Regions from separate parts of the Microbacterium sp. str. 'China' genome, predicted to be linked through region 2. Evidence: predicted binding sites of a transcription regulator. Region 2 holds the regulator's gene; each other region holds the start of a gene.

Region 1 (7,823 bases), 870 kb from region 2:
CACGGAGCGCTCCATCGGCCCGGTCCTCGACCAGGTCATCGGCAAGGCTCCGCGCCGCGTGATCGTGGCCAGCTTCTCCAGCCACGTGCACCGCGTGCAGCAGGTCATCGACGCCGCACACGCGCACGGACGTCGGGTGGCGTTCCTCGGCCGCAGCATGGTCCGCAACATGACGATCGCGGAGCAGCTCGGCTACCTCAAGGTGCCGGCGGGCGTGCTGATCGACTTCAAGAAGGCACGCGACCTCCCGGACGAGCAGATCGTCTACATGTCGACCGGTTCGCAGGGCGAGCCGATGGCCGTGCTGAGCCGGATGGCCAACATGGACCACGCCATCGAGGTGAGCGAGGGCGACACCGTGATCCTGGCGTCGAGCCTCATCCCGGGCAACGAGAACGCCGTCTACCGCGTCATCGACGGGCTCACGAAGCTGGGCGCCAACGTCGTGCACAAGGCCAACGCGCGCGTGCACGTGTCGGGGCACGCCGCGGCCGGCGAGCTGCTCTACTGCTACAACATCCTCAAGCCGAAGAACGTCCTCCCTGTCCACGGGGAGTACCGGCACCTGATCGCCAACGCCAAGCTCGCCCAGGACACCGGGATCCCCGAGCAGAACACGATCATCGCCTCCAACGGCACCGTGATCGACCTGAAAGACGGAGTCGCCCGCGTGGCCGGGCAGCTCGACCTCGGGTTCGTCTACGTCGACGGCTCGACCGTCGGCGAGATCACCGACGCCGACCTCAAGGACCGCCGCATCCTCGGTGAGGAGGGGTTCATCTCGGTCATCGTCGTGGTGGACGCCGCCACCGGGCGCATCATCTCCGGTCCGGAGATCCATGCCCGCGGTGTGGCCGAGGACGACGCGGTCTTCGACGACGTCGCTCCGAAGATCGTCGCCGCCCTGAAGGAGGCGTCCGGCAACGGCGTGCGCGACACGCACGCGCTGTCGCAGGTGGTGCGTCGCACGATCGGCCGCTGGGTGAACCAGAAGCTGCGTCGTCGTCCGATGATCGTCCCTCTCGTCATCGAGGCCTGACCCTCGGATCGCGGCGCGCCCTCGCGCGCCGTGATCGTCGATTTCCGCGTGGTGACGCGGAGATGTCGGTCTCGGGTCGTACCGTGGAGGCATGGCCAGGAGCAGCACCAAGACCGAGCGCGCCTCGACGAGCGCCCCGTCGCGCCCCAAGCGGCAGGCGGCTCCGAAGGCGCAGCCCGCTCCGAAGAAGTACATCGACGAGGCGGACAAGCCGCCCGTCGCCGCGCGCGCCTGGAACGGGCTCGCGCACGGCGTCGGCGGACTCTTCCGGGCCTTCGGGCCGGAGACGCTGCAGAAGGACGACCGCAGAGACGGCTTCCCGTTCCTGCTGGTGATCCTGGCGGCGCTCGGCGCCGTCAACGAGTGGTTCTTCATCGGCAACGAGGTCGCGGCGAACATCAGCGCCTACTCGGTGGGGCTCTTCGTCGGTCGGGTGGCCTTCATCATGCCGGTGCTGCTGCTCCTCCTGGCGGGATGGCTCTTCCGGCACCCGTCGTCCGTGCATGACAACGGACGCATCGGCATCGGCTTCGGGATGTTCGTGCTCGCTCTGGCGGGCATCTTCCACGTCGCCGGCCCTCGCCCCCACCCGAATCAGGGCATGCCCGCGCTGAGCGAGTCGGGTGGTCTGCTCGGATGGCTCGTGGGTCAGCCCCTGACGTACCTGACCGACATCCCGGCCTACATCATCCTCGGGCTGCTCGCCGCCCTGAGCATCCTCATCCTCACGAAGACCCCGCCGAACCGCATCGGTGCGCGCCTGGGAGACCTCTACGCGTGGATGTTCGACGCCGAGCGCCCGCAGAAGCCGGCGAAGGACGCTGCGGACGCGGTCGACGAGGCGGACAAGGTCGACGATCCGGACGTCCTGCCCTGGTGGCGGCGCAACAAGACCGGTCGCGAGGAAGACCCCGACGAGGGGACTCTCGCCTCGGACGACATCACCGCGCTGTTGTCCACGACCGAGGCCACCCCGGCGTACGACCAGGCCGTGACGGTGGCGAACCCGTACGACGCGGCGACCGAAGTGCTCAGCGACGTGCGCTCGGTGACCGACGCGCTGGCGGAGCAGCAGACGACCGCGCTGCTGGACGATGAGTCCGACACCGGCGAGATGCCGGAGCTCCCCGGACTCGACGGCTTCGGCACGGAGGGCCCGGGCGACCGCGGCCCGCAGGCGCCGGTGGCCCCGTACATCCTTCCGTCGCCGGGCGTGCTGTCCGAGGGTCCGCCCTCGGTCGCGCGGTCCGAGGCGAACGACCGCATCGTCGAGCAGATCACGAGCGTCCTCGACCAGTTCAAGGTCGACGCCAAGGTCACCGGGTTCTCCCGCGGCCCGACGGTCACGCAGTACGAGGTCGAGGTCGGCCACGGCGTCAAGGTCGAGAAGATCCTCCAGCTCAGCAACAACTTCGCCTACGCGGTCGCCTCCAACGACGTCCGCATCCTCTCGCCGATCCCCGGCAAGAGCGCGATCGGCATCGAGATCCCGAACACCGACCGCGAGACGGTCGCCCTCGGCGACGTGCTGCGTTCCGTGGCCGCGCAGAAGAGCACGCATCCGCTCACCATCGGCGTCGGCAAGGACGTCGGCGGCAACTTCGTCGTCGCCAACCTCGCGAAGATGCCGCACCTCCTGGTGGCGGGCTCGACGGGGTCCGGAAAGTCCAGCTTCGTGAACTCGATGATCACGAGCCTCCTCATGCGGGCGCGCCCGTCCGACGTGCGCATGGTCCTCATCGACCCGAAGCGTGTCGAGCTGACGAGCTACGCCGGTGTCCCGCACCTGATCACTCCCATCATCACGAACCCGAAGAAGGCCGCCGAGGCGCTGCAGTGGGTCGTGAAGGAGATGGACATGCGGTACGACGACCTCGCGTCGTTCGGCTTCCGCCACATCGACGACTTCAACCGCGCCGTGCGTGCGGGGGAGGTGGAGGTGCCTCCGGGCAGCGAACGGGTTCTCAAGCCGTACCCGTACCTCCTCGTCGTCGTCGACGAGCTCGCGGACCTCATGATGGTCGCCCCGCGCGACGTCGAGGACTCGATCGTCCGCATCACGCAGCTCGCTCGCGCCTCCGGTATCCACCTGGTGCTCGCCACGCAGCGCCCGAGCGTCGACGTCGTCACGGGCCTCATCAAGGCGAACGTGCCGTCCCGTCTCGCGTTCGCGGTCACGAGCGTCACCGACAGCCGCGTGATCCTCGACAGCCCCGGCGCCGACAAGCTCATCGGCCAGGGTGACGCGCTCTTCTCGCCCATGGGCTCGTCGAAGCCGTTCCGACTGCAGGGTGCGTGGGTCGACGAGAAGGAGATCGACGCGGTCGTCAAGCACGTCACGCGTCAGGCGCGTCCCGAGTACCGTGCCGACGTCCAGGAGGCGATGGAGCCGGCGAAGAAGAAGGAGGTCGACGAGGACATCGGCGACGACCTCGAGCTCCTGCTCGCGGCGGCCGAGCTCATCGTCTCCTCGCAGTTCGGATCCACGTCGATGCTGCAGCGCAAGCTGCGGGTCGGCTTCGCCAAGGCCGGACGCCTGATGGATCTCCTCGAGTCGCGTGAAGTCGTCGGCCCCTCGGAGGGCTCGAAGGCGCGCGATGTGCTCGCGACCCCCGAGCAGTTGCCGCAGGTCATGGCGAAGCTCCGCGGCGAAGACGTTCCGTCGGCTCCGGCGGCTCCGGCTGCGCCCGCCGCCGCGGCGGTGCCGCCGGCCGAACGGGATCCGTTGGAGGCGCAGTACGACGGCCTGCCGGTCGTCGAAGCGGAGGGCGACGAAGACGCCTGGGGCCTGACGGGACGCGACTGATGGCGATCCCTCGGCAGCTCCCCAACGCCATCACAGTGGCGCGCATCCCGCTCGCCGTGGTGTTCTTCGTCCTCCTGCTCGTCGGCGGGACGTACGGCCTCGTCGATCTCACCGTGCGCTGGATCGCTGCCGTCCTCTTCATCGTCGCCATCTCGACCGACTGGGTCGACGGCTACCTCGCACGTCGCTACGACATCGTCAGCGACTTCGGCAAGCTCTGGGACCCGATCGCGGACAAGCTCCTCACCGGCGCCGGATTCGTCGGGTTGGCGATCCTGGGCGAGGTCTCCTGGTGGATCGTCGTGATCATCCTCGTCCGCGAGTGGGGGATCACCATCCACCGTCTGGTCGTCGCGAGCGAGCACGTTGTCGCAGCCGCCTGGATGGGCAAGATCAAGACGGCCTTCCAGGGCGTCGCCCTCGGCTGGGCTCTCCTGCCGCTGCACGTGTTCATCGGGCTCGGCCCGTGGACGGTCGTGACGACCGTCCTCATGGTCATCGTGCTCGTGCTCACCGTCGTCAGCGGGATCGACTACATCGTCGCGCAGGTGCGCGGCGCGCGTCAGAGCCGATGAGCGGCACGACGCCAGCCGAGGCTCTGGACGCTCTGCGTGAGCGAGGCTGGACCCTCGGTGTGGCGGAGTCGCTCACCGGCGGTGCGGTGTGCGCGGCGCTCGTCGCGGTTCCCGGCGCCTCCGCGGTGCTCCTCGGCGGCGTCGTCGCCTACGCCACGCCCGTCAAGCACACGCTGCTCGGCGTCGACACCGACCTGCTGGAGCGATACGGGCCGGTGCACCCGGAGGTCGCGAGGCAGATGGCTGCCGGAGTGCGCGACGCCGTCGCGGTGGATGGTCTCCCCGCCGATGTCGGGGTGTCCACCACGGGGATCGCGGGCCCGGAGTCCCCGGATGGGCAGCCCGTGGGTACCGTCCACATCGGCGTGGTCACCCCGACGGTGAGTCGGACCCGACCGTTCCACTTCGAGGGAGACCGCGACGCGGTGCGAGCACAGACGGTCGCGGCGGTCCTCGATGTGCTGGCCGCTGCGCTGCGGGAATAGCGACCCCCCGCGTCATGTTGATATGGATGTGCTCACATTCAAACCACAGAGTGCAAGGGTAGATTCTGTGCAAGCCAGGAGGACTAGACTGGCCGTCTCTTCGAGGGAGACCTCGATTCACGAACTGCGGAGGAGGTTCCGATGATTCTTGTACGACAGGAGATCGGCGACGTGCTGAGGGACTTCCGTCTGCAGAAGGGGCGGACGCTCCGGCAGGTCGCGAGCAAGGCATCCGTCGCTCTCGGTTACCTCAGTGAGGTCGAGCGCGGACAGAAGGAGGCATCGAGCGAGATCCTCGCCTCGGTGGCAGAGGCGCTCGACGTCCCCATCTCCACGATCATGCGCGAGGTCGGGGACCGCATCTCGGTGCTCGAAGGCATCCAGGTCTTCCCGGACGTCGTTCCGGACGACCTGGTCGCCTCCGTGGAGCCCGAGCTCTCGCTCCGCTGACACTCGGAGAGCACCCTTATGCGACGCAGTGAGTTCCTGCGCGCCGTCGACGCCGAGTTCCATGCCCGAGCCTCTTCTTTGGTGAACGACCTCGTGCTCTCCGGCATGGGGGGACGAACGGCACTCGAGGCTCTCGAAGCCGGCGTACCTCCGCGCGACATCTGGCTCGCGCTCTGCGCCGACATGGATGTCCCGGAATCCCGTCGCCACGGCGTGGGGCGTCTGGAGCCGCGCGGCCGATGACGGCGGCTTCCCGGGTGTGCGGAAGTCCGACACGCCGGACCGGCGTGTTGTCGAAAATCTGTTCGAACCGGGCGTAGTCTTCTGCACAAGTGGTCAGACGGTTCTGATCCCCACGATCCGTGGCTCCTCGACGCAATGTCGGAGGTCCGCCGTACCGTGAGGTCCAGGCTGAAACGCCATACGCCTTGTCGGAGAGTTCCTTCCGCCGGAAGAGCCGCGACAGCCTACAGGCGGCAGCACACGCGCAGAAGGAGCACACCATGCCATCACCCGCCGACCGCGAGAAGTCCCTCGAGACTGCCCTCGCCCAGATCGACCGCCAGTTCGGAAAGGGCTCGGTCATGCGACTGGGCAGCGATGAGCGTGCCCCTGTGGCCGTCATCCCCACCGGCTCCATCGCCCTCGACGTCGCCCTCGGCGTGGGAGGTCTGCCGCGTGGCCGCATCGTCGAGATCTACGGCCCGGAGTCCTCGGGTAAGACGACGCTGACGCTGCACGCCATCGCCAACGCCCAGCGGGCCGGCGGTATCGCGGCATTCATCGACGCGGAGCACGCGCTCGACCCCGACTACGCCGCGAAGCTCGGCGTCGACATCGATGCCCTTCTCGTCTCGCAGCCCGACACGGGTGAGCAGGCTCTCGAGATCGCCGACATGCTCGTGCGCTCCGGTGCCATCGACCTCATCGTCGTCGACTCGGTGGCGGCCCTGGTGCCGCGCGCGGAGATCGAGGGCGAGATGGGTGACTCCCACGTGGGCCTCCAGGCCCGCCTCATGTCGCAGGCGCTGCGGAAGCTCACCGGTGGTCTGAACCAGACGAACACGACGATGATCTTCATCAACCAGCTGCGCGAGAAGATCGGCGTGTTCTTCGGCTCCCCGGAGACCACGGCCGGTGGTAAGGCGCTGAAGTTCTACGCCTCCGTGCGTATGGACATCCGCCGCATCGAGACGCTCAAGGACGGCACGGACGCTGTGGGTAACCGCACCCGCGTCAAGATCGTCAAGAACAAGATGGCCCCGCCCTTCAAGCAGGCGGAGTTCGACATCCTCTACGGCGTCGGCATCTCCCGCGAGGGCAGCCTGATCGACTTCGGCGTCGAGCACGGCATCGTCAAGAAGTCGGGATCGTGGTACACCTACGACGGCGATCAGCTCGGCCAGGGCAAGGAGAACGCGCGGACGTTCCTGCTCAACAACGCCGACATCGCCTTGGCGATCGAGAGTCAGATCAAGCAGAAGCTCGGTATCGGCGGCCCGGCCGCGGCTCCGGGTTCTGATGAGCTGGCCGAGCGTCGCCCGGCCTGATGAGTGACCAGCGTGGGGGCGATTCCGAGCGGATCGCCCCCATCATCCCTCTCTTCGGCGGACCCGCGCGTGCGGAGCGTCCGGCCGAAGGCGGTGCGGACGAGTCGTCATCCGCACCGCCTGCGCGGTCGGGGCCGCCAGCGGACGCGGCGGGACTCTGGCGCTCGACGTGGCACGAGCCCTCGTCGGCAGGGTCCCCGTCGGTCGACGACGGTTCTCCCAGCGCGCGGCACCCCGCCCGGGGTGCCGCGGCGCGGGCCGCTTCCCGGGGCGGGAAGACGACCACGTTGCGCGCCGTCGGCGATACGTCCCGATCGACCGGAGGGGGAGAGGGCGCGGAGAACGGCCCCTCGGCGGCGGAGATCCGAGTGACGGCGGAGGAGTCTTTGGTGCGGAAGCTCCGCACGCGGTCGCTGTCCGTCTCCGAGGCCCGGCTGGTGTTGAGAGGACACGGGCTCGCGACGGACGCCATCGAAGACGTGATCGACGACTTCGTACGGCGCGGATACCTGGACGACGCCGTGCTCGCCGAGCTCCTCGTCACGTCCGGCGTCGAACGCAAGGGCCAGGGGAGGGTCGCGTTGTCTCGAGCGCTCGCGCAGCGGGGTATTCCTCGTGAGGTCATCGACGCCGCGCTCGACGAGCTGCCCGACGACGATGCGGAGCGGGCACTGGAGTTCGCCCGGACCAAAGCGCGTTCGATGGGACGCCTCGACCCCGACGCGGCGCTCCGACGGTTGGTCGGACAGCTGTCGCGCCGCGGGTACGGGGGATCGGTCGCCATGAACGCGGCGAAGACGGCACTGCGGGAAGCCTCGTTCGGCGGTGGCGTCTCCGGCGTCCGGTTCGTGGATTCCGACTGACGGTCCGCACGCGATCGGCTCTCGGTGACGCTCGTACAATGGGAGCATCATGACT
Region 2 (7,823 bases):
CCGCGACTCTGCTGATCGCCACGACCATCCGCCTGTCCGCCTATGCGCGACGCAAGGAGATCGGCATCATGCGCCTCGTCGGCGCCTCGAACCGCTTCATCCAGACGCCGTTCGTCCTGGAGGGCGTGTTCGCCGCGCTCCTGGGTTCGGCCCTCGCGAGCGCGGCGGTCGTCGCCGGCATGCACTTCGGTGTGAACGGCTACCTGCGCGGGCGCGTACCGTTCATCACGACGTGGGTGACCATGCAGGACGCGATCCTCGTGGTCCCGGTCCTCGTCGGGCTCGGTGTCGTGCTCGCGGCGCTGTCGGCCGGCTTCGCGATCCGACGATGGTTGCGCACCTGATACCCTGAAAGGCTGCTCGGCCGATCCGCTGCCGAGCCGTCCACGGCACTACAGCACAGGAGATCATCATGCCCAGGGAACGCGGGGAGAAGGTCATCGCGACCAATCGTCGCGCGCGTCACGACTACAACATCGAGAAGTCGTACGAGGCGGGCATGGTGCTCACGGGCACTGAGGTGAAGTCGCTCCGTCAGGGACGCGCGAACCTCAGCGACGGGTACGCGTTCGTGAAGGGCAACGAGGTCTTCCTCGACGCCGTGCACATCCCGGAGTACTCGCAGGGGCACTGGACGAACCACTCGGCCAAGCGCATCCGCAAGCTCCTCCTGCACCGGGAGGAGATCGCGAAGCTCGCCCACGCCGTCTCCGCAGGCGGATACACGCTGATCCCGCTCAAGCTGTACTTCTCGGACGGCCGCGCCAAGGTCGAGATCGCCCTCGCGAAGGGCAAGCGCGAGTACGACAAGCGCCAGACCCTCCGCGAACGCCAGGACACCCGCGAGGCCGAGCGCGCGATGCGGCTGCGCAACCGGGTGGGGGAGTAGCCCGCCGAGGTCAGAGGCTCGGCGTGAAGCCGAACACCCGGCCGAGGAACGCGAGTTCGCGTTCCAGCGCGTCGACGATCGTCTCCGCACTGCGGAATCCATGCCCCTCGCCCGGGTACAGCACATACTCGTGGTCGATGCCGTTCGCCGCCAGGGCGTCGCGGATGGCCTCGGACTGGGACGGCGGCACGACGCGGTCCTCCCCGCCCTGCAGCAGCAGCACCGGCACGTCGATGCGGTCGGCGTGCGTCAGCGGTGAGCGCTCGATGTACACGTGCTCGGCAGCGGGGAGCGGACCGACGAGGCCGTCGAGGTACGACGCCTCGAAGTCATGGGTCTCGGCGGCGAGCATCCGCAGATCCGCGACGCCGTAGCGGCTGATGCCGGCGGCGAACGTCCCGCCGCGCACGAGCGCCGAGAGCACCGTCCAGCCGCCGGCCGAGCCGCCGCGGATGGCGATGCGCGCGGGGTCGGCGAGCCCGGCGTCCGCGAGCCCGCGGGCGGCCGCGATCACGTCGTCCACGTCGACGACGCCCCACTGCCCCTGCAGGCGGTCGCGGTACGCCCGGCCGTAACCGGTGGACCCGCCGTAGTTCACGTCGAGCACCCCGATTCCCCGGCTCGTGAAGAACGCGACCGAGGCGGAGGCCGCTCCCGTGACGTGGGCGGTCGGCCCGCCGTGCACGAGCACGATGTAGGGCGGGAGCTCGCCGTCGGCGCCGCGGGGCTCTCCGGGCGCGGCGGGCGGATACGCGAAAGCGTGCACGGGGCCGTGCGCACCTTCCACGACGAGCTGCTGGGCCGCCGGCATCCACTCCTCATCGACCGGAGCGCCGCCGGTGACGGTCTCGACGGCCCCGCTGTCCACGTCGACGCACCAGATGCCGGAGGTCACGCGTGAGCCGTCGCCGCTGAGCAGGACGCGGGAGCCCGAGACGTCATCCACGCTGAGATGCCCGTCGCCCGGGACCGTGATCGCGCGCGTCTCGCCGTCCGGGGACACGAGCTGCACCTCGTCGCGGCCGTCGGTGCGCACGGCCACGACGCGGCCGTCCGCCAGCGGCTGGAACCAGCGGTTGCCGAGCACCCACAGGCCGTAGCCGGTGTCCGCGTCGGACGAGGTCAGGGGGTGGGAGGCGCCGGGCTGCAGGCCGTCGAGCGCGAGATGCTGGAGCTGCCAGCGTCCCGAGGCGTCATCGGCGAACACGAGGGCGTCGTCGCCGGTCCATTCCGGCTGCAGGGCGGCGGAGGTGGGCACCCGGGTGATCGTCCCGCCGGCCGCCGATCCGATCGCGAGCGTGGCGCTCTCCCAGGGCATGCTGTCCGCCTGCCACTCGACCCAGGCGACGCGGCTGCCGTCGGGCGAGAGCGCGGGGTGGGCGAAGAAGCCGGGACCCTCGACGACCACCCGGATCGCGGAGGCGTCCTCGGCGGCTGAGCCGTCCACGGGGAGCTCCACGATCGCGCGGCGGTGCGGGTCGGTCGAGAGGTCTTCCCTGACCGCCAACAGCCGGCCGCTCTGCACGCGCAGTCCGCCGTACGAAGGGCCGGCGGCGGTGAGGGGACTCGGCTCGGCATCTCGATCCATCCGGTGCACGCGCTGGTCGGCGCCGGAGACGAAGTACAGGGTGTCGCCATCGACGGTCCAGGCGCCGCCCCCGTACTCGTGCACGCGGGAGCGGGCGTTCCAGGGGGCCGGGAGGATCTCCGTGCCCGTCGAGCTGCGTATCGTCACCCTTCCGCCTTCCGCGGGCACGGACTCGGCCCACCACACCTCGTCGCCGACGAAGCGGGCCCCGTCGATGCGCGGCGCCGCTCCTGCGACGGCTGCGGCGGTGAAGGGGGAGGACCAGGAACCGAACGGTGAGGACATGCCTCGAGCCTATGGGCGGTGACACACGACGTCACACTCGTGCGGCGGGCCGAGGCCGTGTTCTAGGTTTCTGGAAACGCCCGGTCCATCCCGGGCGTGGAGCGACAGCCGAGCCCGGCACCCGCCCGCGAACGACGTGCTCTTCGTCGTGCGCGGACCCCGGCCCCTGTCCCCTGGAGAGAAGATGTCTTCCACGTTCGACACCGCTCGCGCCTCCCGCGTGCCGTTCTCGTTCGAGCTCTACCCGCCGCGCTCGGAGTCGAGCCAGGAGGCCCTGCACGAGACGGTCCGTCGCCTCGCCGCAGCCGGCCCGGAGTTCCTGTCGGTGACCTACGGCGCCGGCGGCTCGACCGGTGGCCGGTCGCTCGATGTGCTGCGCTTCATCCGCGAGCACACCGACGTCGAACCCCTCGCTCATCTCACGTGCGTCGGCAACACCTACGCCGGAGCCACCGCGCTCATCCGGGAGTTCCTCGACGCCGGGATCCTCCGCTTCCTCGCCCTGCGCGGAGACCCGCCCGCGGGACAGAGCGAGCCCTTCCTGGGCGACCTGGAGAGCGCCGCCCAGCTCGTGCAGCTCATCGATCGCGTCCAGGCCGAACGCGCGCCGTATCAGGAGTCTCCGGTCCCCGGTCTCCCCGGAGCCGCGCTCGTGGCCCCCCGGCAGAAGGTCGACATCGCGGTCGCCGCCTTCCCGAAGGGGCACCCCCGGGCCACGCACCGCACGCAGGATGTCGAGGCGCTGCTCGCCAAGCAGGCCGCGGGCGCGACCTTCGCCATCACGCAGCTCTTCTTCCACCCCGATGACTACCTCGCCTTCGTGGAGCGCGCCCGCGCCGGAGGTGTCACCATCCCGATCCTCCCCGGCATCATGCCGATCACGTCGCCGACCCGGCTGGCCCGGGTGCTGGAGCTGACCGGGGAGGACCTGCCCAGCGAGCTCTCGATCGCCCTCGATGTCGAGCCGACCGCCGAAGGGCGCCGGGAGATCGGGATCTCCTGGGCCGCGCGCCTCGCCGCCGACGTCGTCGCGGGCGGGGCCCCCGGCGTGCATCTGTACGCGTTCAACCAGCACGAGACCGTCCTGACCGTCCTCGCCGAAGCCGGCATCGTCCCGGCGCTCCGGCATTAGTCCCCGCCGAAAGGAAACACCATGACCGCATTCCCCGAGGGCACCATCCTCGGCTACCCCCGCATCGGCCGTCGCCGCGAGCTCAAGAAGGCCGTCGAGGCGTTCTGGGCCGGGCGCATCGACGAGCAGGAGCTGGAGCGGACGGCCGCGGAGTTGCGCGCGACGACCCGCGAGCGCCTGGCGGGGCTCGGCCTCGGCCGCGCGGACTCGTCCATCCCCGAGTCCTTCTCCTTCTACGACCAGGTCCTCGACGCCGCCGTCACGGTCGGCGCGATCCCCGCCCGCTTCGACGACCTCCGCGAGGCCGACGGGTCGATCGGCCTCTCTGCCCTGTTCACCGTCGCCCGCGGTGAGGGCGAGCGGGCGCCGCTGGAGATGACGAAGTGGTTCGACTCGAACTACCACTACCTCGTTCCGGAGATCGGTCCGGAGACGGTGTTCTCCCTCGCCAGCGACCGCCTGGTGCGCGAGGTCGCCGAGGCGGTCGCCGCCGGCTTCGTCACGCGTCCCGTGGTCGTCGGGCCGGTCACGCTGCTGGCGCTCGCGAAGGCCTCGGACGACGCGCCGGAGGGCTTCGAGCCGCTCTCGCGGCTGGATGACGTCCTGCCGGTCTATGTCGACCTGCTCGCCCGTCTGCGCGCCGCGGGCGCCGAGTGGGTGCAGCTCGACGAGCCCGCCCTCGTGAGCGAGTCCCTGCCGGCCACCACCGCACAGCTCGCCTCCGCCGCGGAGCGCGCGCTCGCGGTGCTCGGGAACGCCGAAGAGCGTCCCTCGATCCTCGTCGCGGCCCCGTACGCGAGCCTCGGCGCGACGTTCGCGACCGTGGCCGCCGCCCCCGTCGAGGCCATCGCCGTGGATCTCGTGCGCGGCACCGTGCCCGACGCGGTGCCGGGCCTCGAGGGCAAGACCCTCGTCGGCGGTGTGATCGACGGTCACAACATCTGGCGCGGCGACCTCTCCGCAGCGTTCGACTCTCTGGAGGCGCTCCGCGCGCTCGGGGTCCCGGTGTCGGCCTCGACTTCGACCTCGCTGCTGCACGTGCCGCACGACGTGGAGGACGAGACGGCGCTGGACGCGCGCCTGGTGTCCTGGCTCGCCTTCGCGGATCAGAAGGTGCAGCAGGTCGTGACCCTCGCCCGCGGCCTGTCCGAAGGGCGCACGGCGATCGCGGCCGAGCTGGACGCGGCGACCGCTGCGCTGCAGGACCGCCTGACCGCTCCCGGTGTGCGCGACGGTGCGGTGCGTTCTCGCGCGCTCAGCGACGCCGACTTCGCCCGGGCCCCGTACCAGGAGCGGGAGGAGGCGCAGAACGCCCTCGGTCTGCCGGCGCTGCCCCTGACGACGATCGGCTCCTTCCCGCAGACCGGCGACATCCGCCGCGCCCGCGCGCAGTTCCTCCGCGGCGAGATCCCCGAGGACGACTACGAGGAGTTCCTGCGCCGTGAGGTCGCCGCGGTCGTCTCCCTGCAGGAGGACCTCGGTCTCGACGTCCTCGTGCACGGCGAGCCGGAGCGCAACGACATGGTGCAGTACTTCGCTGAGCACCTCGACGGCTTCGCGGTCACGCAGCACGGCTGGGTGCAGTCGTACGGCTCGCGAGCGACGCGTCCATCGATCCTCTGGGGCGATGTCTCGCGTCCCGCGCCCATCACGGTCGCTTGGTCGGCGTACGCCCGGTCGCTCACGGCGAAGCACATGAAGGGGATGCTCACGGGCCCCGTCACGATCCTCGCGTGGTCCTTCGTCCGCGACGACCAGCCGCTGGAGCAGACGGCGAACCAGGTGGCGCTGGCGCTGCGCGATGAGATCGCCGATCTGGAGGCCGCGGGCATCCAGGTGATCCAGGTCGACGAGCCGGCGCTCCGGGAGCTGCTCCCGTTGAAGCAGGCCGACCAGCCGGCGTACCTCGACTGGTCTGTCGCCTCGTTCCGTCTGGCCACGGGCGGGGCTGCGGCGGCGACCCAGGTGCACACCCACCTCTGTTACTCGGAGTTCGGCGTGGTGATCGACGCGATCCGTGCGCTCGACGCGGACGTCACGTCCATCGAGGCGGCCCGGAGCCGCATGGAGGTCGTCGCGGACATCGCCGAGGTGGGCTTCGACCACGGCATCGGCCCCGGCGTGTACGACATCCACTCGCCGCGCGTGCCCACCGTGGAGGAGGTCGAGTCCCTGCTGCGGCGTGCGGTGGAGGAGATCCCCCTCCGTCAGCTCTGGGTGAACCCGGACTGCGGTCTGAAGACCCGCGGCTACGCCGAGACCACGGCGTCGCTGCGGAACATCGTCGAGGCCACGCGGCGCGTGCGCGAAGACGTGGTGGTCACCGCCTGACGCGGTCGTCCCCGGACACACGAAGGCCCTCCCGGTGCGACCGGGAGGGCCTTCGTTCTCGTCTCACCGACGATGCGGTGCCTCAGACGGCGCGCATGACCGCGACGACCTTGCCGAGCACGACCGCCTCGTCGCCCAGGATCGGCTCGAACGCGGAGTTGCGGGGGAGCAGCCACGTGTGGCCGTCGCGACGTCGGAGCACCTTGACGGTCGCCTCGCCGTCGAGCATCGCGGCCACGATCTCGCCGTTCTCCGCCGTGTTCTGCGAGCGCACGACGACCCAGTCGCCGTCGCAGATGGCGGCGTCGATCATCGACTCCCCGGACACCTTGAGCATGAAGAGGTCGCCCTTGCCGACGAGCTGCCGGGGGAGCGGGAAGATCTCTTCGACCTGCTGGTCCGCCGTGATCGGCACGCCCGCGGCGATCCGCCCGACCAGCGGCACGAGTGCAGCATCGCCGACAGGAGTCACCACATCCGCCGGGTTCTCCGCGCCGGTACCGGGGAGGTCGATGAGGACCTCCATCGCGCGAGTCTTGCCCGGGTCGCGCCGCAGGTAGCCGCTGAGCTCGAGCTGGCCGAGCTGGTGGGTGACGCTGGACAGCGACTTGAGCCCGACGGCGTCGCCGATCTCACGCATGCTCGGCGGATAGCCGTTCTGTGCGATCGAGGCCTGGATGACCTCGAGGATCGCCATCTGCTTCGGGCTGAGGTTCTTGCGACGACGGGTGCGCGGCGCCTCGGACTCGAGGGCTGAGGTGTCGCTCATGGTGCTCCTTCACTGCGTGATCCGACGTGCCGCTTCGAATGTCGGTGGCCCGTGGTGGGGTGTCCTTGTCGAAACCGTATCCGAGAAACGTGCCGATCTGGAAGATCTGTTCGAGCGTGTCGGGCGATTCGCGGGGCATGGTTTCGAAGACAGCTTGACAGATGTTCGAACTCGAAGATATCTTCGGAACGTAGCTTCGCATCCACGGCTCCCGGCCGAGGCGCGGATGCGAAAGCTACGCCAACCTCCCCGGGCTCCGGCGCCGGGACAGTAAGGAGCAGACATGAGCAGCATGAGCCTCAGTACCGCGACCGCCCTTCCGGCATCGGCCCGTCCGGCCACCCGGCTGCGGATCACGGCCCGCGGCCGCCGCACCCTGCTCGCGCTCGCCTCCGTCCCGCTCGCTGCGGGTATCGCCTTCGCCGCCATCGGTGGGGGCAGCGCGATCGCCTCCGGTGTAGACGCACCGGCCGTCTCCGTCGAGACCGTCACGGTCATGCCCGGTGACACGCTCTGGTCGATCGCGAGCAGCATCGCTCCCGCCGCCGACCCGCGGGATGTCATCGGCGAGATCAGCCGGATGAACCTCCTGCGCGGCGGTGAGCTCCAGGTCGGCCAGGAGCTCGCGCTCCCGGCACGGTACACCGACTGACGCGGAGTCCGAGGTCCTGCGTCCGGTCCCTGACGATCCGATCGTCACGATGACCTCGGCCCTCCGTGCTCCTCTTAAGATGGGAAGGGTGACCTTCTCCCTCAACGATCTCCCGCTCCGCGACGATCTGCGCGGACTCACCCCGTACGGCGCACCTCAGGCCCCGCTGCCGGTCGC
Region 3 (7,823 bases), 100 kb from region 2:
CAGGACCTCGCGCTTGCGGTCGAGCAGCGCGAGCTTGAGCCGGGTGTGTTCCTCGTGCCGCACGAGCGGCGAGCGCTGGGCGAGGTCGACGTCGGCGGAGGTCGCGATCATCTGCAGCGTCGTGCCGTCCGTGGCCTCGGGGTCGGGGGCGGTCCCGGCCGAGACCGCGACGTCGCCTGCTTCCTCCTCCGCCGGGCGCGCCTCTCCCCCGGTGCCGTAGGGATCGGGCTGGCCGAGCATCTCGTCCAGCGCGTCGGCCTCGGCATCGATGAGCGCCTGCTCGCGCGCGAGTGTTCGGGCGTTCGCGAACTCCAGCGCCTGGTACCCCTCAGCACGCACCCGGTCGCGCACCTCCTGGCCGATGCCGTGCTCCGCGGCGAGGTCGTCGAGCGCGGCGAGGGCTGCTCCGGAGATCGCCCGCTCGGCGAGCTCGTACTCCTCGTCCTCGGCATGGTCGACCGGGAACCGCGCCCACCGCACGAGCGCGGGAAGCAGCGGCGCCTGCACGAGGAGGCTGAGCAGGATCACCCCGGCTGTCACGAAGACGATCTCGTCACGCCCGCCCACCATGCTCCCTTCTGGGACACCGGTCGGCACCGACAGCGCGATCGCCAGCGACACCGCGCCGCGCATGCCGGCGACCGTGGACACGAGCCGGGCACGGGAGCGGGCTCCGCGGGGCGGTCGTTCGGACGGCCGCCGCTGGAACAGGGCGTTGAGGAGCTGGAACACGTACCGGACGGCGAACAGCGTCACCCACACGGCGAGCGTCACGAGCACCAGACGGCCGATGGCGGCGGCGGAGATCTCGTGCGCGACGAACTGCACCTCGAGGCCGATGAGGACGAACAGCGCCCCGTTGAGGAGGAAGACGCCGAACGGCCACGCGGCGTCGGCCTGCCGTCGCGAAGCCGCGGTCGTCACGCGCGGCGACACCCAGGCGACGATGAGTCCGGCGACGACCACGGCGAGCACCCCGGACGCGTGGACGAGCTCGGCGAGCAGGAACGCGGAGAACGGCACGAGCAGCAGCGTGACGTTGATGACGATGGTGGACGAGATGCGGCGCAGCAGCAGCGTGGCCAGGGCCGCGACCGCGATCCCCGCGGCGATTCCACCCACGTACGACACCAGCACGTCCCAGGTGACCGAGAGCGGCGTGACCTGGCCGCCCAGCGCTAGGGACACGGCGATGGCGTAGAGCACGAGCGCGGTGCCGTCGTTGGTCAGGCTCTCGGCCTTGAGCTTCATGAACATCCGACGCGGCAGCAGCCGGCCGAGCGCGGCGACGGCCGTGGCGTCGGGCGGCGCGACCGCGGCCCCGAGGATGAGGGCGATCTCCCAGGGCATGCCGAACAGCACGCCGATGCCGGCCACCGCGAACGCAGAGGCGACGACGAGGAGGGTGCTCATCGGCACGATGTAGCGGAAGTCGCGGCGGATCGACCGCAGCGATGTCGTGAGGCTCTCCCAGAACAGCATCACCGGCAGGAACAGCAGCAGCACGGTCTCCGGCGGCAGCTGGACCTCACGCAGCGGCGGGATGAATCCCAGCGCCAGACCGAGGATGACGAGGACGAGCGGCAGCGCGAGACGCACGCGCGGGGCGATCAGGGTTCCGACGAGGATCGTGAGTCCGAGCAGGACGGTTACTTCGAGGCCTTCCATCGCTACTCCCAACAGTCGTGGGAGAAGGATATTCCTCCGTCAGCCGATCTGCTCCGTGAGTTCGAACCAGCGCAGCTCCAGCTCTTCGATCTCGGCCTCCTGCGCGGTGATCGCCTTCATCCGCTCGCCGAGGCCCGCGTAGTCGGACTGGTCATGGTCGGCGAGGGCGTGCTTGGCCGCGTCGACCTGCTGCGTGAGCTTCTGGATGCGACGCTCGAGGGCGGCCGCTTCCTTCTGCGCCGCCCGGAGAGCCGCGCCGTCGAGACCGCTCGCTGCGGGGGCCGACGCCGCCGTCGAGGTCGCCGGGGCGCTCTCGACGCGCTGCCGCAGGCGCAGGTACTCGTCGACGCCGCCCGGGAGATGCCGCAGGCGCCCTGCGCCGTCCGGACCGGGAAGGATCGCGTACTGCTGATCCGTCACCCGCTCCAGGAAGTACCGGTCGTGGCTCACGACGAGGAGCGTGCCCGACCAAGAGTCGAGGAGGTCCTCGATCGCGGCGAGCATGTCGGTGTCCATGTCGTTCGTGGGCTCGTCGAGGATGAGCACGTTCGGCTGGTCGAGCAGCACCAGCAGCAGCTGCAACCGACGCTGCTGGCCACCGGAGAGATCCTTCACCGGCGTCGAGAGCTGGGCGGAGGAGAACCCGAGTCGCTCCAGGAGCTGTCCTGGCGTGAGGTCCTGCGCCTTCGACCCGGCGCCGAGCGTGTACGAGGTGCGCAGACCCGAGATGACCACGCGCACGGGGTCGTTCCAGTGCGGCAGGAGTTCGTCGAGGCGCTGCGTGAGCGTACGGACCTGTACGGTCTTCCCCCGCTTGATCCGCCCCTCGGTGGGCTCGACCGTGCCGGAGATGAGCCCCAGGAGTGTGGACTTCCCGGCGCCGTTCACGCCGAGGATGCCCGTGCGCTCGCCCGGGGCGATCCGCCACTCGACGTCCTTGAGCACGGTCTTCCCGCCGGTCCCTGATCCCGCCTGGGTCCCTGAGCCCGCCTGGGTCCCTGAGCCTGTCGAAGTCTGGGTCCCTGAGCCTGTCGAAGTCTGGGTCCCTGAGCCTGTCGAAGTCTGGGTCCCTGAGCCTGTCGAAGTCTGGGTCCCTGAGCCTGTCGAAGGGTAGGTCACCCCCACATCGAGCAGGTCGACGACGTCCTTGCCCAGCCGCGAGACGGCGAGCGACTGCAGCGAGACCTTGTCACGGATCTCGGGCACGTCGGCGATGAGCTCGTTGGCCGCATCGATGCGGAACTTGGGCTTGCTGGTGCGGGCCGGGGCACCGCGACGCAGCCAGGCGAGCTCCTTGCGGGCGAGATTCTGCCGCTTCGCCTCGGTCGCCGCCGCCATGCGGTCGCGCTCGACCCGCTGCAGGATGTACGCCGCATAGCCGCCCTCGAAGGGCTCGACGATGCGATCGTGCACCTCCCACGTCTCGGTACAGATCTCGTCGAGGAACCACCGGTCGTGGGTCACGACGAGGAGGGCTCCGGCGTTCGCGGGCCAGCGCTTCTTGAGGTGACCGGCGAGCCAGGTGATCGCCTCGACGTCGAGGTGGTTCGTCGGCTCGTCGAGAGCGATGACGTCCCAGTCTCCGGTGAGCAGCTTCGCGAGCGACACGCGGCGGCGCTGACCGCCGGAGAGGGAGCCGATCTGCGCGTCCCAGGGAAGGTCGGTCAGCAGCCCCTCGATCACGTCGCGGACGCGGGCGTCTCCGGCCCATTCGTGCTCGGCCATGTCGCCGACGACGGCGGCGCCGATCGTGATGTCGTCGGGGAGGGTGTCGGCCTGGTCCAGCACGCCGATGCGGGTGCCGCCGCGGACGGTCACCCGGCCGGAGTCCGGCTCCTTCGTGCCGGCGAGCATGCCGAGAAGGCTCGACTTGCCGTCGCCGTTCCGGCCGACGATGCCGATGCGGTCGCCCTCCTCGATGCCGAGGGTCACGGCGTCGAAGACGACGCGGGTCGGGTATTCGAGGTGCAGGGCTTCGGCCCCGAGAAGATGTGCCATGTCCTCTCCAGGGTAGTCGCGCCGCGTCGGACGGTCTCCCGGTCAGACCAGCGACGGGGCAAAGAGCTCCGGCAGCGCGGCGGTGAAGACCTCGAAGTGGCTGTACCAGACCGTGTGGGCGGCCCCGGGGATGCTGCGCACCGTCACCCCACCGTGCTCGAACCGCCGCGCGTCCTCGTCGGTGACCCAGGCACTGGGTTCTGCGCGGACGACGATGGAGCCGGGCGCGGCGGTCCAATGGCCGTCCTCCCCGCAGGAGACGGAGGCCGCGGTCGGCGGATCGAAGCGCTCGGCCGCCCGCGCCTCGACCGAGGCGTCGTCCACGGAGTAGAAGGGCCGGAGCTTGCGGAGCTCGGCGGGCGACATACGCGCGCGGCGGTCGTGCTCGTACTGCGAGATGAGAGAGGCGCGGTCCTGCCCGCCCTGAAGGGCGAGCGGCGCGTCGACGTAGACAGCGAGGCCCGGTTCGAGGCGCGGCGCGGCGGCGGCGAGCACAGTAGCGCCGAAGGAGTGCCCGACGGCGACGGCGGGCGGGGCGGTGGCCCTGTCCCCCGCGGCGGACCCTGCCCCCGGAAGGAGAGCCGTATGCGCCAGAGTCTCGACGACGGCATCGGCCGCCGTCTCTATCGTGAGCTCCGGGTCACGCGGAGAGAGGCCGTGGCCCGGCAGATCGAGCGCAAGCACGCGGAAGCCGCGTTCCACGAGCAGCGGGACCACGCGGTGCCAGCTCTCGGCGGACCCCATCATGCCGTGCAGCAGCACGGCGACACGGTCGCCCTCCCCGGCTTCGATGACGTTCAGGAGCACGGAGCCAGTCAACCACGGTCGTTATCCTTTCGTGATACGACTTTCGGCCAGATTCCTTCGAATCTTCGTTCGAATGTCGGTGGTCGATGATGGACTGACGCCATGCCCGCACTGCTCGACGCGACCGACTCCCAGATGGCGATTCTCGCCGATCTGGTGGAGGGGCTGGAAGCGGCGGAGAAGACGCTGAGCAGCATGCAGGCGGCCCGCGACGGACTGCTCGCGATGGCCGGCCGACTGGCGGTCGACATCGCCCGACAGGCGCGTCACCCAGACGGCGCAGACATGGCGATCCGCACGGTCGCCGCGGAGATCGGGGCCGCACAGCGCGTCAGCGACCGCACGATCGAGCGGCGGATGTCCGATGCGTCCTGGCTGGTCGAACGGTTCCCCGCCGTCTGGGAGGCTCAGGGCGCCGGCCGGATCAGCGCCGCGCATGCACGCGTGATCGTGGAGGCGGGGGCTCACCTCGATGACCCGGACGACCGTTCGCGTTTCGCGACGGAGGCGATCGAGGTGGCCGCTGCAGAGTCTCCGAACCGGATACGCCGACTCGTGCGCCGACTGGCCGACCGGTTCCAGGAGCGGACGCTCGTCGAGCGACATCGTGACGCCCGGGAGCTGCGCCGCGTCTGGGTGACAGACCTCGAAGACGGCATGGCCGAGCTCGGCGCCCGCGGCCCCGCGGCCCTCGTGCACGGGATGTACGACCGGCTCTCCCAGATGGCGCATGCCGTGCGGGAGGAGAACGCACAGGCACGGCGTCGAGAGTCGGAAGAGAGCATCCTCGACGACAGGACCGTGGATCAGCTGCGCGCGGATCTGCTCGCCGACCTCGTCCTGACCGGCGCTCCGGCGGGCCATGACTCGGAAGAGGGGCTGCTCTCGGAGCTTCGAGCTCGCGTCGAGGTCACCGTGCCGGTGCTGACGCTGATGCACGGCGAGCAGGAACGGACGACGGACGGTACTCCGATCCTCGCCGCCGAGCTGGACGGGGTCGTTCCGATCGATCCAGCCACGGCCCGCCGACTGGCCGGCGCGGCGAGCGGCTGGGACCGGGTGCTGACCCACCCGATCAGCGGGGCGCTGCTGGCCGTCGACCGGTATCGCCCGAGCGAAGACCTCCGCCGGCACCTGCGGGCCCGCGATCAACGCTGCCGCTTCCCCGGCTGCGGCCTCGCGCCGCGGAAGTGCGACCTCGATCACAATCACGATGCGGCGCTCGGCGGCGAGACCGTGCACGACAACCTCGCGACCTTCTGCCGACGACATCACATGCTCAAACACCACTCTCCGTGGCACGTCGAGCAGGGGCCGGGCGGTGTTCTGGAGTGGACGAGCCCCACCGGCCGGACCTACATCGACCGACCGCCGCCTCCGCACACCGTGACCTTCGCCGAGGAACCCCGTGGTCTTCGCCCGACGCCAGGACCACCACCGGCTGAACACGCGAGCGCACCGATCACGCCTGCACACTGATCACGCAGGTACACCGATCACGCCTGCACACCGATCACGCAGGTACACCGATCACGCCTGCACACCGATCACGCCTGCACACCGATCAGCCCTATGGTGGAGGGCATGTCGAGTCCCGAATCAGACAGGTCGGGGGCTGCCGGTCACACCGTCAGCCCCGTGAACCGCTGATCCCTTCGTCCGCCCTCTCAGCGGGCGCGCGCCGGTGACCCGGGCGCTGACCGTGGTGACGAGAAGCTACCCCTTCCCTCTCACCTCGGAGCACTCGATGCCTTTCCCCCTCTATGCCCTTGCCCTGGCGGTCTTCGTCATGGGCACCTCCGAATTCATGCTCGCGGGACTCCTCCCCGCGATCGCGCACGAGCTCGACGTCCCGGTCGGCACGGCGGGCCTCCTCACCTCCGCCTTCGCGGTCGGCATGGTCATCGGCGCACCCGCCATGGCCGCGTTCGCGCGCGGCTGGACCCCACGCCGCACGCTCGTCGCCTGCCTCGCGCTCTTCGCCGCGTGCCATGCCGTCGGCGCGGTGACGTCCCTGTTCGAGCTTCTGCTCGTCACGCGCGTACTCAGCGCCCTCGCGAACGCGGGCTTCCTCGCCGTCGCGCTGCGTACGGTGGCTCTCCTCGTCCCCCGCGAACGCACGGGACGAGCGCTCGCGGTGCTACTCTCCGGGACGACCGTCGCCACCATCGTCGGCGTCCCTGTCGGCGCCATCCTCGGCACCGGGCTGAGCTGGCGCGCCACCTTCGCCGCTGTCGCGCTCCTCTGCCTCCCCGCACTGCTCGGAATCCTCCACGGCGTGCCGACGACGATCCGGGGCACGGAGTCCGACCCTGCTCCGGCACCGCTCCCCCGGAAGGAACCGGCCCTCCGTGCGGAGCTCGCGCTCCTGCGGACACCGCGCCTGGCCCTCGCGATGACCGTGGCGGCCCTGGTGAACGCGGGGACCTTCGCGGTCTTCACGTTCCTCGCGCCGATCGTCACCGAGGTCGCGGGCCTGCCCGACGCTGCGGTCCCCCTCGCGCTGGTCCTGTTCGGCATCGGCTCGTTCCTCGGGGTGACCATCGCGGGTCGGTTCGCCGATCGACACGCCGGCGCGCTCCTCACGGTCGGTGGCCCGCTGCTCCTCGGCGGCTGGATCGTCCTGGCGGCGGTCGCGACGCAGCCGATACCGCTGCTGTTCCTCGTCTTCGTGCAGGGGATGGCCTCGTTCGGCGTCGGAAGCACACTGATCACCCGGGTGCTGTACGCCGCCTCCGGCGCCCCGACCATGGGTGGGTCCTACGCCACGGCGGCCTTGAACCTCGGCGCCGTGATCGGACCGGCGTCGGGAGCGTGGACCCTCGCGAGCGGGGCGGGTCCGCTCTCCCCCGTCACTCTCGCGGCCACGCTGACGATGGCGGCGCTCCTCCTCGCCCTGGCGACGCGGCGATGGCGGCCCGTCGGCTGAGGGCAGACGGTGACGCGCCGCAACGGCGACGAGCCGCCCGGACCCGAGGGTCCGGACGGCTCGTCGTGTCCGGTGTTCTCTGGGAACCCGGATGTTCGCGCTACGGCTTACTCGTACGACTTCACGATCTCGAGGAGGCTCGGGACGTTGGCGTAGGCCTCGGCCGCGTTCTCCTTGGTGACGATGACCGGCGGGAGCAGGTAGGCCGGGACGACCTTCTTGCCGTTGTCGTACTGGTCGGTGTCGTTGACGTCGACCTCGTCGCCCTTCTGGAGCTGACCGACCATCTTGATGGCCTGCTCCACGAGCAGCGCGGTGTCCTTGTTGATCGTGGAGTACTGCACGCCCTCCATGATCGACTTCACCGACTCGACCTCGGAGTCCTGACCGGTGACGACCGGGACGGGCTTGCCGGCCTGCT
Region 4 (7,823 bases), 1.4 Mb from region 2:
AAGGTGCGACTCGAGGACCATCTCTTCGTGATGCAGGCGTACTTCGCCGCCGACACGATCTCGGTGCTCGCGAGCGAGCCCTGCTACGCGTGGGTGAAGGAGCCGGGGAGCGCGAGCTCGTCCCGGATCGAACCGGAGTCGTACTTCCCGCATCTGGAGACCGTGCTCGACGTGGTCGAGGCGAACACCGAACCGGGGAAGGTGCGGGATCGACTGCTGCGGCACTGGTTCCGCGGCAAGATCCTCAACCGGGTCGCCGGGCGACGGATGGTGAAGTACCCGGCGGAGTATCGCGACCGTCTGCTAGACGTGGTGGTGCCGCTCGCGCAGCGCCGCTTCGGACCCGGCGTGGACGCGGGGCTGTCGTTCCCGCAGCGCATCCGGGCCGCTCTGCTGCGCGCCGATCGCCGCGACGACCTGCTCGCCTTCGCTGCCTTCGAGGCGGACACGACCTGCACCGCCACCGTGACGGCGGCGCGCTGGTCGCGCGGCGGCCTGCAGCTCACCGTGCGCGTCCGTCTGCTCCGGGACGGCGAGGAAGCGTTCGTGTTCGAGACCGTCGGTTCCGCCGACCGACTGGTGTCCCTGCCGCTGTCGACGACCGAGGATCTCCCCTCCGGGCTTCTCAACGCCCGCAAGGAACGTCGCGCGGACCGGGTCGACCTGGTCGCGCGCGATACGCCGACGCCCGGCCGACCCGCGGAGTCGACGGCCGGCTCGGAGCGCAAGATCGGCGGCCGGCGCCCGAAGCGTCTCGACACGGTGCCGATCGCCCTGGACCCGATGAAGGTGTTCCGTGAGGACGGCGCTCGCGAAGCCGACCTCACCGTCGCCGTGCGCTACGCCGGCTGGATGTTCACCGCTCCGCTGACAGCGGCTCCCGACGTGACGGCACACCTCGGAAGGTCGCCGCTTCTCGCGGGCCGTCGGGTCGAACTCGTGCGTAACGAGGACGGCAGCCTGCGGCTGCGCCGCGAGTGGCCGGGCGGCGCCTGGCGCGACGCCCTCGCGCGTGCCGCCCGCCGCGTCCGCTCCCGACTTCGCCGCTGACAGCGCGATCCGGCATTCAGGCGCGCCGGCCACCAGGAGCCGGTGCGCGCCATCGCGACACCGTGCGCGAACAGCCGCTATCCACTCAGGCCGCGACATCGAAGCGCGCCCGTCCGCCCAGCCGCGGCGTGCGCTCCGGGTCGACCCACCGCGGCGGAAGAAACCACGGCCGGCCGGTCACACCGGAGCCCTCGATGACGATCTCCCACCCGTTGTCGTGGATGCGGTGGTGACAGGTCTCGCAGAGCAGGATCCCGTTCGAGAGATCGGTCGGACCTCGGTCGCGCTGCCACCAGCGGAGGTGATGAGCCTTCGTCATCCCCGGCGGGAGCCCGCACATGGCGCACCCGCCATCCCGCTCGGCGAGCGCCAGGCGTTGGGCTCGTGTGAAGAGGCGCTTCTCGCGACCCCAGTCCAGAACCTCGCTCGCCCCGCCGAGCACGCAGGGGATGACGCCGCCGCTGGCCGCCATCCGCCGCGCGGCGCCGATGTCGATCACCTGGTCGAGCCCGTCGATCGTCGCCGACCCGGCTCCCGCCTGCAGATCGTCCAGCGATACCCGGACGATCACCGTCGCCCCCGCGAGCGGCACCCGATCACCGTCACACCCGAGCACATGCCCGCAGAAGAGGGCCAGCGCATCGGCCTGGATCATCGCGACCGAGCGCCGGTCGGCGTCCGGCGACCCCGCATCAGGGGCGTCGAGGCGGGCGGCGAACACGGCGGACACGTGCCCGCGGATCGCGGTGACGACCGGCGCCGCGGTCTCGGCATCGAGCTGCGCGTGCAGGTGCACCATGCCGTCCCGTTCGAAGATGCGCAGTCCGCGCCGAGCGCGCTGCTCCTCCGCCCGCGGCGCCACGCCGTCGGGGTCGAGCCACGCTTCGGCGCGGAGGACGAGTTTGCGCACCGCATCGAGCTCGAGCCCCTCGGCTGTGGCGACCAGCACGCGCTCCGCCTCGGCGATGCGTTCCGCTCCCGCAGCCACGCGGCAGCGGTCCAGCAAAGCGACGAGGAGTGTCGCCGCCGGCGCTCCGAGGGCACCCGACGCGAGCGCTTCCCGGAGGAGCGGGTACCGGGCGGGCAGCGGCGCGCCGAGCAGATCGCTTCGCGGGGCGGTCGCCTCTCCGACCTTCACCAGACGCTGTGCCTCCCCCGTCGAGATGCCTGTCATCGCGGCGATGAGCTTCGCCGCCGTGCGGTACCCGCGTTGCTTCGCCAGGCTGTCGGCTCCGAGCTCCGCGCGCGACTCCCGAGCGATGCCGGCGGCCACGTCGACGTGCATCGCGTCGAGCCGGCGCCGCAGAAGCCCGATCGCGTCGGCGACGTCGACGAGCTGCGCGCGGGAGAGCTCAGGCGCATCACCCGCAGAGTCCCACGCCTGGTCGAGACGCTCCATCGCCTCGCGCAACCCGGACATTTTCGACATGCTTCATTTTATCTCCGAAGCGCCCGACTTTCGAAGCTTTGTTCTAATAGATGCCGGTATTTCGCCCCGGCCGACAGGGCACCTCGCCCCAGGTCCGACGCAGGGCCCCCACCCGTTCACCTCATCGCATCCTCGCGTTCACGCCGCGCGCCTATCTTGAGTGCGGACGCGCGACCGCGCTCACGAAACCAGACAATCTTTGTGCCTTCACCACAAGAACCGGTAGTGTCGCATCGACACACCTCGAAGGCGAGAAAGGGACGAACATGGCCGACAGGCAGCAGAGGCGCTGGGCGCTCATCGGATTGACGGCCGCAGCGGCGATCGCGCTCACCGGATGCACGGCGGGCGGCGACGGAGACGCGGACGGCGGCGGCAGCGACAGCGGCTCCGGGGACACCCTCATCGTCTACACGAACTCGAACAGCGACGGCCGCAGTGAGTGGATCACCGAGAAGGCGGCCGACGCGGGCATCGACATCGAGATCGTGGGCCTTGGCGGCGCCGACCTGACGAACCGCATCATCGCGGAGAAGAACAACCCCGTCGGCGACGTGGTCTTCGGCCTGAACAACATGTTCTTCGAGCAGCTCAAGACGGAAGAGGCCATCACGGCCTACGAGCCGAGCTGGAGCGGCGAGGTGCCCGCGGACGCCGGCGACCCGAAGGACGGCGCGTTCTGGCCGCTCGTGGAGCAGGCGATCGTCACGGTCTACGACGAGAACCGCATCAGCGACGCGCCCACCGACCCCGACGACCTGTACACCGACGAGGAGTACGCCGGCCGCTACGAGGTCAACCCCGCGCTCGGCCAGGCCACCCCGCAGCTCGTGCTCGCCAGCATGCTCACCCGTCACCTCGACGAGGACGGCGACCTCGGCGTGAGCGACGAGGGCTGGGACCTGGTGAAGTCGTACTACGCCAACGGCTCCCCCGCCGTGGAGGGCACCGACCTCTACGCCCGCATCACCCGCGACGAGGTGGACTACGGCGTGCTGCCGTCGAGCGGCATCTCCGCCCGCGACGAGGAGTACGGCACCAGCACCGGCATGATCGTCCCCGAGTACGGCGTCCCCTACGTGACCGAGCAGATCGCGCAGATCAACGGCACGGACAACGAGGACAAGGCGCAGGAGTTCATCGACTGGTTCGGCAGCGCCGAGGTGCAGGGCGAGTTCGCCGCGGAGTTCAACGCCATGCCGGTGAACGAGGGCGCGGTCGAGAAGGCCAACCCCGAGGTCGTCGAGCTCATGGGCACGCTCGACCGTCAGGACATCGACTTCGGCTTCGTGAGCGAGAACCTCGGCGCCTGGGTCGAGAAGGTCACGCTCGAGTACATCGGCTGACCCGCGCAGTCCCGCACCGGCAGAGAGAGAAGACGATGATCCGTTTCGACGACGTCGAGGTCGTGTTCGGCGACCACCGTGCGGTCTCGCACCTCGATCTGGAGATCCAGGAGGGTGAGTTCTTCACCCTCCTGGGTCCGTCCGGATGCGGCAAGACCACCGCCCTGCGCACGCTCGCGGGGTTCATCCAGCCGACCGGCGGGCGCATCCACATCGCCGGTCGTGACGTGACCCGCGTGCCCAGCGAGAAGCGCGGCGTGGGGATGGTGTTCCAGAACTACGCGCTGTTCCCGAGCATGAATGTGCGGGAGAACATCGCGTTCGGCCTCTCGGTGCAGAAGGTGTCGAAGGCCGAGCAGCGGCGACGCGTGGACGAGGTCGCCGATCGCACCGGGCTCGCCGCGTCGCAGCTCGACAAGAACGTGGCGGAGCTGTCCGGCGGCCAGCAGCAGCGCGTCGCCATCGCCCGGGCGCTCGCCCTCACCCCCAGCATCCTGCTGCTCGACGAGCCGTTGTCGAACCTCGACGCCAAGCTCCGCGTGCAGCTGCGCGAGCAGCTCAAGGAGCTGCAGCACGAGGTCGGCGTGACCACCGTGTACGTCACGCACGATCAGGAGGAGGCGCTCACCCTCAGCGACCGCATCGCCGTGCTCGACGCCGGGACGCTGCAGCAGGTGGGCACCCCGGAGGAGATCTACGACCGCAGCGCCACGCCGTTCGTCTGCCGGTTCATCGGCGAGAACAACCGGCTCACCCCCGCGCAGCTCGTCGCGATCGGCGCGGACCTCGACGCCACGGCGGAGAGCTACGTGCGGCCGGAGAAGCTGCACCTGGCATCGCCGTCCGCGGCCACCGCCGGCGGCACGGCGTCGCTCGACGGTACCGTCGCGGAGCGCACGTACCACGGCAGCCACAGCGTCTACACGGTGTCGGCGGCTGACGGGACGCTCCGGGTGAGCGTGCCGGCCGCGGCGAGCGCGCACCGCTGGGACGTCGGCGACGCCGTGCGCATCGACGTCGACCCGCGGTGGATCCTGCAGTACCCGGCGGCGTGACATGAGCGCTCCGCAGAACGACTCCCGCCCGGTGCCGCCGCCGTCCGCGGCCATGACCGACGCCCCCGGCGCCCTGACCACCGAGGCCGCCGAGGCGGGCACCGCGACGAAGCCCCGTCTCCGCCACGGACGGCCCGGCAGCGTGCGCGCGATGCTCCGCTCGCCGCTCGCCTGGGTGACCGGCATCGTCGTGATCTGGTTCGCCGCCGCCTTCCTCGTGCTGCCGAACGCCGAGCTGCTCGCCGCGACCTTCTTCCCGGACGGCCAGTTCAGCATCCGCGCCGTCGAGAAGCTCCTCGGCAGCGAGCGCGCGCTGAAGACGCTCGGCAACAGCTTCCTCCTCGCGATCACGCTGTCCGTCACGGTCAACGTCGTCGGGGTGTTCATCGTGCTGGTGACGCAGTACTTCCAGGTGCGCGGCGCGAAACTCCTCTGGCTCGGCTACGCCACCACCCTGATCTACGGCGGCATCGTGCTCGCCGCCGGCTACAACTTCATCTACGGGAAATTCGGCTTCGTCACGAACCTGATGGTGAACATCTGGCCGGACATGAACCGGGACTGGTTCTCCGGCTACTTCGCGGTCGTGTTCGTGATGACGTTCGCGACGACGACGAACCACATGCTGTTCCTGTCCTCGTCGCTCGGCAAGGTGGACTACGCGTCGATCGAGGCCGCGAAGCTCATGGGTGCCTCAACCTGGACGATCCTGCGGCGCATCGTGCTGCCGGTCATGAAGCCGATGCTCTTCGCGGTCACGGTGCTGACGTTCCTCATCGGTCTCGGGGCCCTGACCGCGCCGCTCGTGCTCGGCGGGCCGGACTTCCAGACCGTCGCACCCCTTATCATCGACCTGTCGCGGAGCCCGATCACCCGCGACATCGCGGCGCTGCTGGCGATCGTGCTCGGCGTCGCGACGATCATCCTGCTCGCGATCATGAACCGCGCCGAGAAGTCCGGTGTGTACTTCTCGGTGGCGAAGGTGGCGACGCCGATCCAGAAGCAGCGCATCCGCAACCCGTTCGCGAACGCGGTCGTGCACGTGGTCGCCTACTTGCTCTGGGTGATCTACCTCATCCCGGTCGTGCTCATCGTGATCTTCTCGTTCGTGGACGCGCGGAGCATCCTCGCCGGATCCATCACGCTCGACAGCTTCACGCTCGACAACTACATCACCGTGTTCTCCAGCGCGGCGGCCCTCCGCCCGTTCATCGTGAGCGTCGTCTACAGCGCCCTCGCCGCGGTCATCGTGGTGGGCGGGCTGCTGTTCGTCGCGCGGATGATGCAGAAGCACCGCAATCTGCTCACCACGGCCATCGAGTACGTGCTGCACATCCCGTGGATCCTGCCGATCGTGCTGATCGCGCTGGCCTTCGTGATGGCGTTCGACGCCCCGCAGCCCCTCGTCGGCAACATGGTGCTCACGGGAACGCCGGTGCTGCTGCTCGTCGCGTACATCTGCGTGAAGATCCCGTTCACGCTGCGGCTGCTCAAGGCCGGGTTCGCGTCCGTGCCGGACTCCCTGGAAGACGCCTCGCGCATCCTCGGCGCCCGCTCGCTGACCACCTTCCGGCGCGTGCTCATCCCCCTCGTGCTGCCGACCGCGGCCGCGATCACGGCGCTGAACTTCAACAGCCTGCTCGACGACTACGACGCCGCGATCTTCCTCTACCACCCGCTGTACAAGCCGCTCGGGGTCGCGATCCAGGAGAGCACGCGCGGGGAGAACAACCTCGACGCGATGCCCATCACGTTCGTCTACACCGTGCTGCTCATGATCATCATGGGTGTCACCATGTATCTCGTGTATGGACGAGGTTCGCGCGCCGGAGCGCCCCGCCGACGGAAGCAGCGCGCATGAGCGGGGCGGATGCCGGGACGCCCGCCCTGCGGGTCACGATCAGCGACGTCGCCGCGGCGGCCGGGGTGTCCCGCGCGACGGCGACCAGGGCACTGAAGGGCGAGGGGCGGTTCGCGCCGGAGACGCAGGAGCGCATCCTGGAGGCGGCCGAGCGGCTCGGGTACGTGCGCAACACGATGGCCGCCGAGCTCGCCGCCGGACGCACCGGCACCGTCGGCCTCATGCTGCGCGATGCAAGCAACCCCGCGTACGGTCTGCTCTTCTCCCGGTTGCAGGAGGAGGCGCATCAGCGCGGCCTCGACCTCGTGACCGTCACGATCGGTGCCGACGAGCAGGGCGCCAAGCAGGTGAATGCGCTGCACCGGCTGCTCGGCATGCGCGTCGCAGGACTCATCGTCGCGACCGGCGGCATCTCCGCGGCGCAGCTCGAGCCGTTCGCCGACCAGGTGCCGATCCTGCGCGCCGGGCGCGTGGAGTCGGCGGGCCGCATCCACACCGCCCACTACGACGACGAGGGGCACGGGCGCCTGCTCGCGGAGCACATCGTCGCGCTCGGGCATCGGACCGTCGTCGTGCTCGCCGGAAGCCCCGACGCGTCGTACCCGGAGCACCTGCGCGCGCTCGCGATGCAGGAAGTGCTGACGGGGGCCGGCGTCGCCGTGACGATGATCTCGGCCGGCGCGCGTCCCGATGACGGCGTCGACGAGGCCCTCGCCGCCGTGCGCGCAGGGGCGACCGCCGTCATGTGCGCCTCGGACTACCGGCAGCTCGCCGTCATGCGCGCCGCCCGCGCGGCCGAGCTCCGCGTGCCGGAGGACGTGAGCGTGACCGGGTGCGACGGCATCCTGCCCGGCGCCGATCTGCTCGGGCTCACCACGCTGCGGATCCCCGTGGAGGCGGTGGCGGCGGCCGCCGTCGAGACCATGCAGCAGCTGCTCACCGCGGACGAGCCGGAGACGCTCGTGCGCCGCTCGTTCACGGGAGCACTCGTCCCCGGCTCCACGGCCGCCGCCGTCTGACATCTGCCCCGACCTGCCTCCGTCCGCCGACCAGGAAGAGACATGATCCTCACCGAACACCCT

The links. The regulator LexA, encoded in region 2, represses DNA repair genes until DNA is damaged. The targets are predictions, from matches to a motif close to TCGAACANNTGTTCGA.
Region 1: a site for LexA is predicted at 5,649-5,664, ahead of recA (recombinase RecA). Genes of this name have one in related genera too.
Region 3: a site for LexA is predicted at 4,531-4,546, ahead of C6C15_RS11930 (HNH endonuclease signature motif containing protein). Genes of this name have one in related genera too.
Region 4: a site for LexA is predicted at 2,510-2,525, ahead of C6C15_RS01175 (HNH endonuclease signature motif containing protein). Genes of this name have one in related genera too.

The regions. Positions count from the first base shown of each region.
Region 1 is NZ_CP027434.1:1,503,593-1,511,415, forward strand. It holds gene C6C15_RS07070 (ribonuclease J) at 1-1,039, shown strand, start outside; gene C6C15_RS07075 (FtsK/SpoIIIE family DNA translocase) at 1,131-3,845, shown strand; gene pgsA (CDP-diacylglycerol--glycerol-3-phosphate 3-phosphatidyltransferase) at 3,845-4,420, shown strand; gene C6C15_RS07085 (CinA family protein) at 4,417-4,905, shown strand; gene C6C15_RS07090 (helix-turn-helix domain-containing protein) at 5,047-5,355, shown strand; gene C6C15_RS07095 (DUF3046 domain-containing protein) at 5,374-5,598, shown strand; gene recA (recombinase RecA) at 5,859-6,905, shown strand; gene C6C15_RS17320 (regulatory protein RecX) at 7,295-7,768, shown strand; gene miaB (tRNA (N6-isopentenyl adenosine(37)-C2)-methylthiotransferase MiaB) at 7,818-7,823, shown strand, end outside.
Region 2 is NZ_CP027434.1:2,368,960-2,376,782, reverse strand. It holds gene ftsX (permease-like cell division protein FtsX) at 1-344, shown strand, start outside; gene smpB (SsrA-binding protein SmpB) at 413-889, shown strand; gene C6C15_RS11420 (S9 family peptidase) at 900-2,762, opposite strand; gene C6C15_RS11415 (methylenetetrahydrofolate reductase) at 2,947-3,894, shown strand; gene metE (5-methyltetrahydropteroyltriglutamate--homocysteine S-methyltransferase) at 3,916-6,225, shown strand; gene lexA (transcriptional repressor LexA) at 6,308-6,994, opposite strand; gene C6C15_RS11400 (LysM peptidoglycan-binding domain-containing protein) at 7,278-7,646, shown strand; gene C6C15_RS11395 (histidinol-phosphate transaminase) at 7,726-7,823, shown strand, end outside.
Region 3 is NZ_CP027434.1:2,468,971-2,476,793, forward strand. It holds gene C6C15_RS11910 (Na+/H+ antiporter) at 1-1,668, opposite strand, end outside; gene C6C15_RS17365 (ABC-F family ATP-binding cassette domain-containing protein) at 1,708-3,666, opposite strand; gene C6C15_RS11925 (alpha/beta fold hydrolase) at 3,709-4,473, opposite strand; gene C6C15_RS11930 (HNH endonuclease signature motif containing protein) at 4,576-5,952, shown strand; gene C6C15_RS11935 (Cmx/CmrA family chloramphenicol efflux MFS transporter) at 6,221-7,402, shown strand; gene C6C15_RS11940 (substrate-binding domain-containing protein) at 7,510-7,823, opposite strand, start outside.
Region 4 is NZ_CP027434.1:246,280-254,102, reverse strand. It holds gene C6C15_RS01180 (glycosyltransferase family 2 protein) at 1-1,050, shown strand, start outside; gene C6C15_RS01175 (HNH endonuclease signature motif containing protein) at 1,136-2,479, opposite strand; gene C6C15_RS01170 (extracellular solute-binding protein) at 2,746-3,825, shown strand; gene C6C15_RS01165 (ABC transporter ATP-binding protein) at 3,861-4,880, shown strand; gene C6C15_RS01160 (ABC transporter permease) at 4,882-6,741, shown strand; gene C6C15_RS01155 (LacI family DNA-binding transcriptional regulator) at 6,738-7,760, shown strand; gene C6C15_RS01150 (metallophosphoesterase) at 7,803-7,823, shown strand, end outside.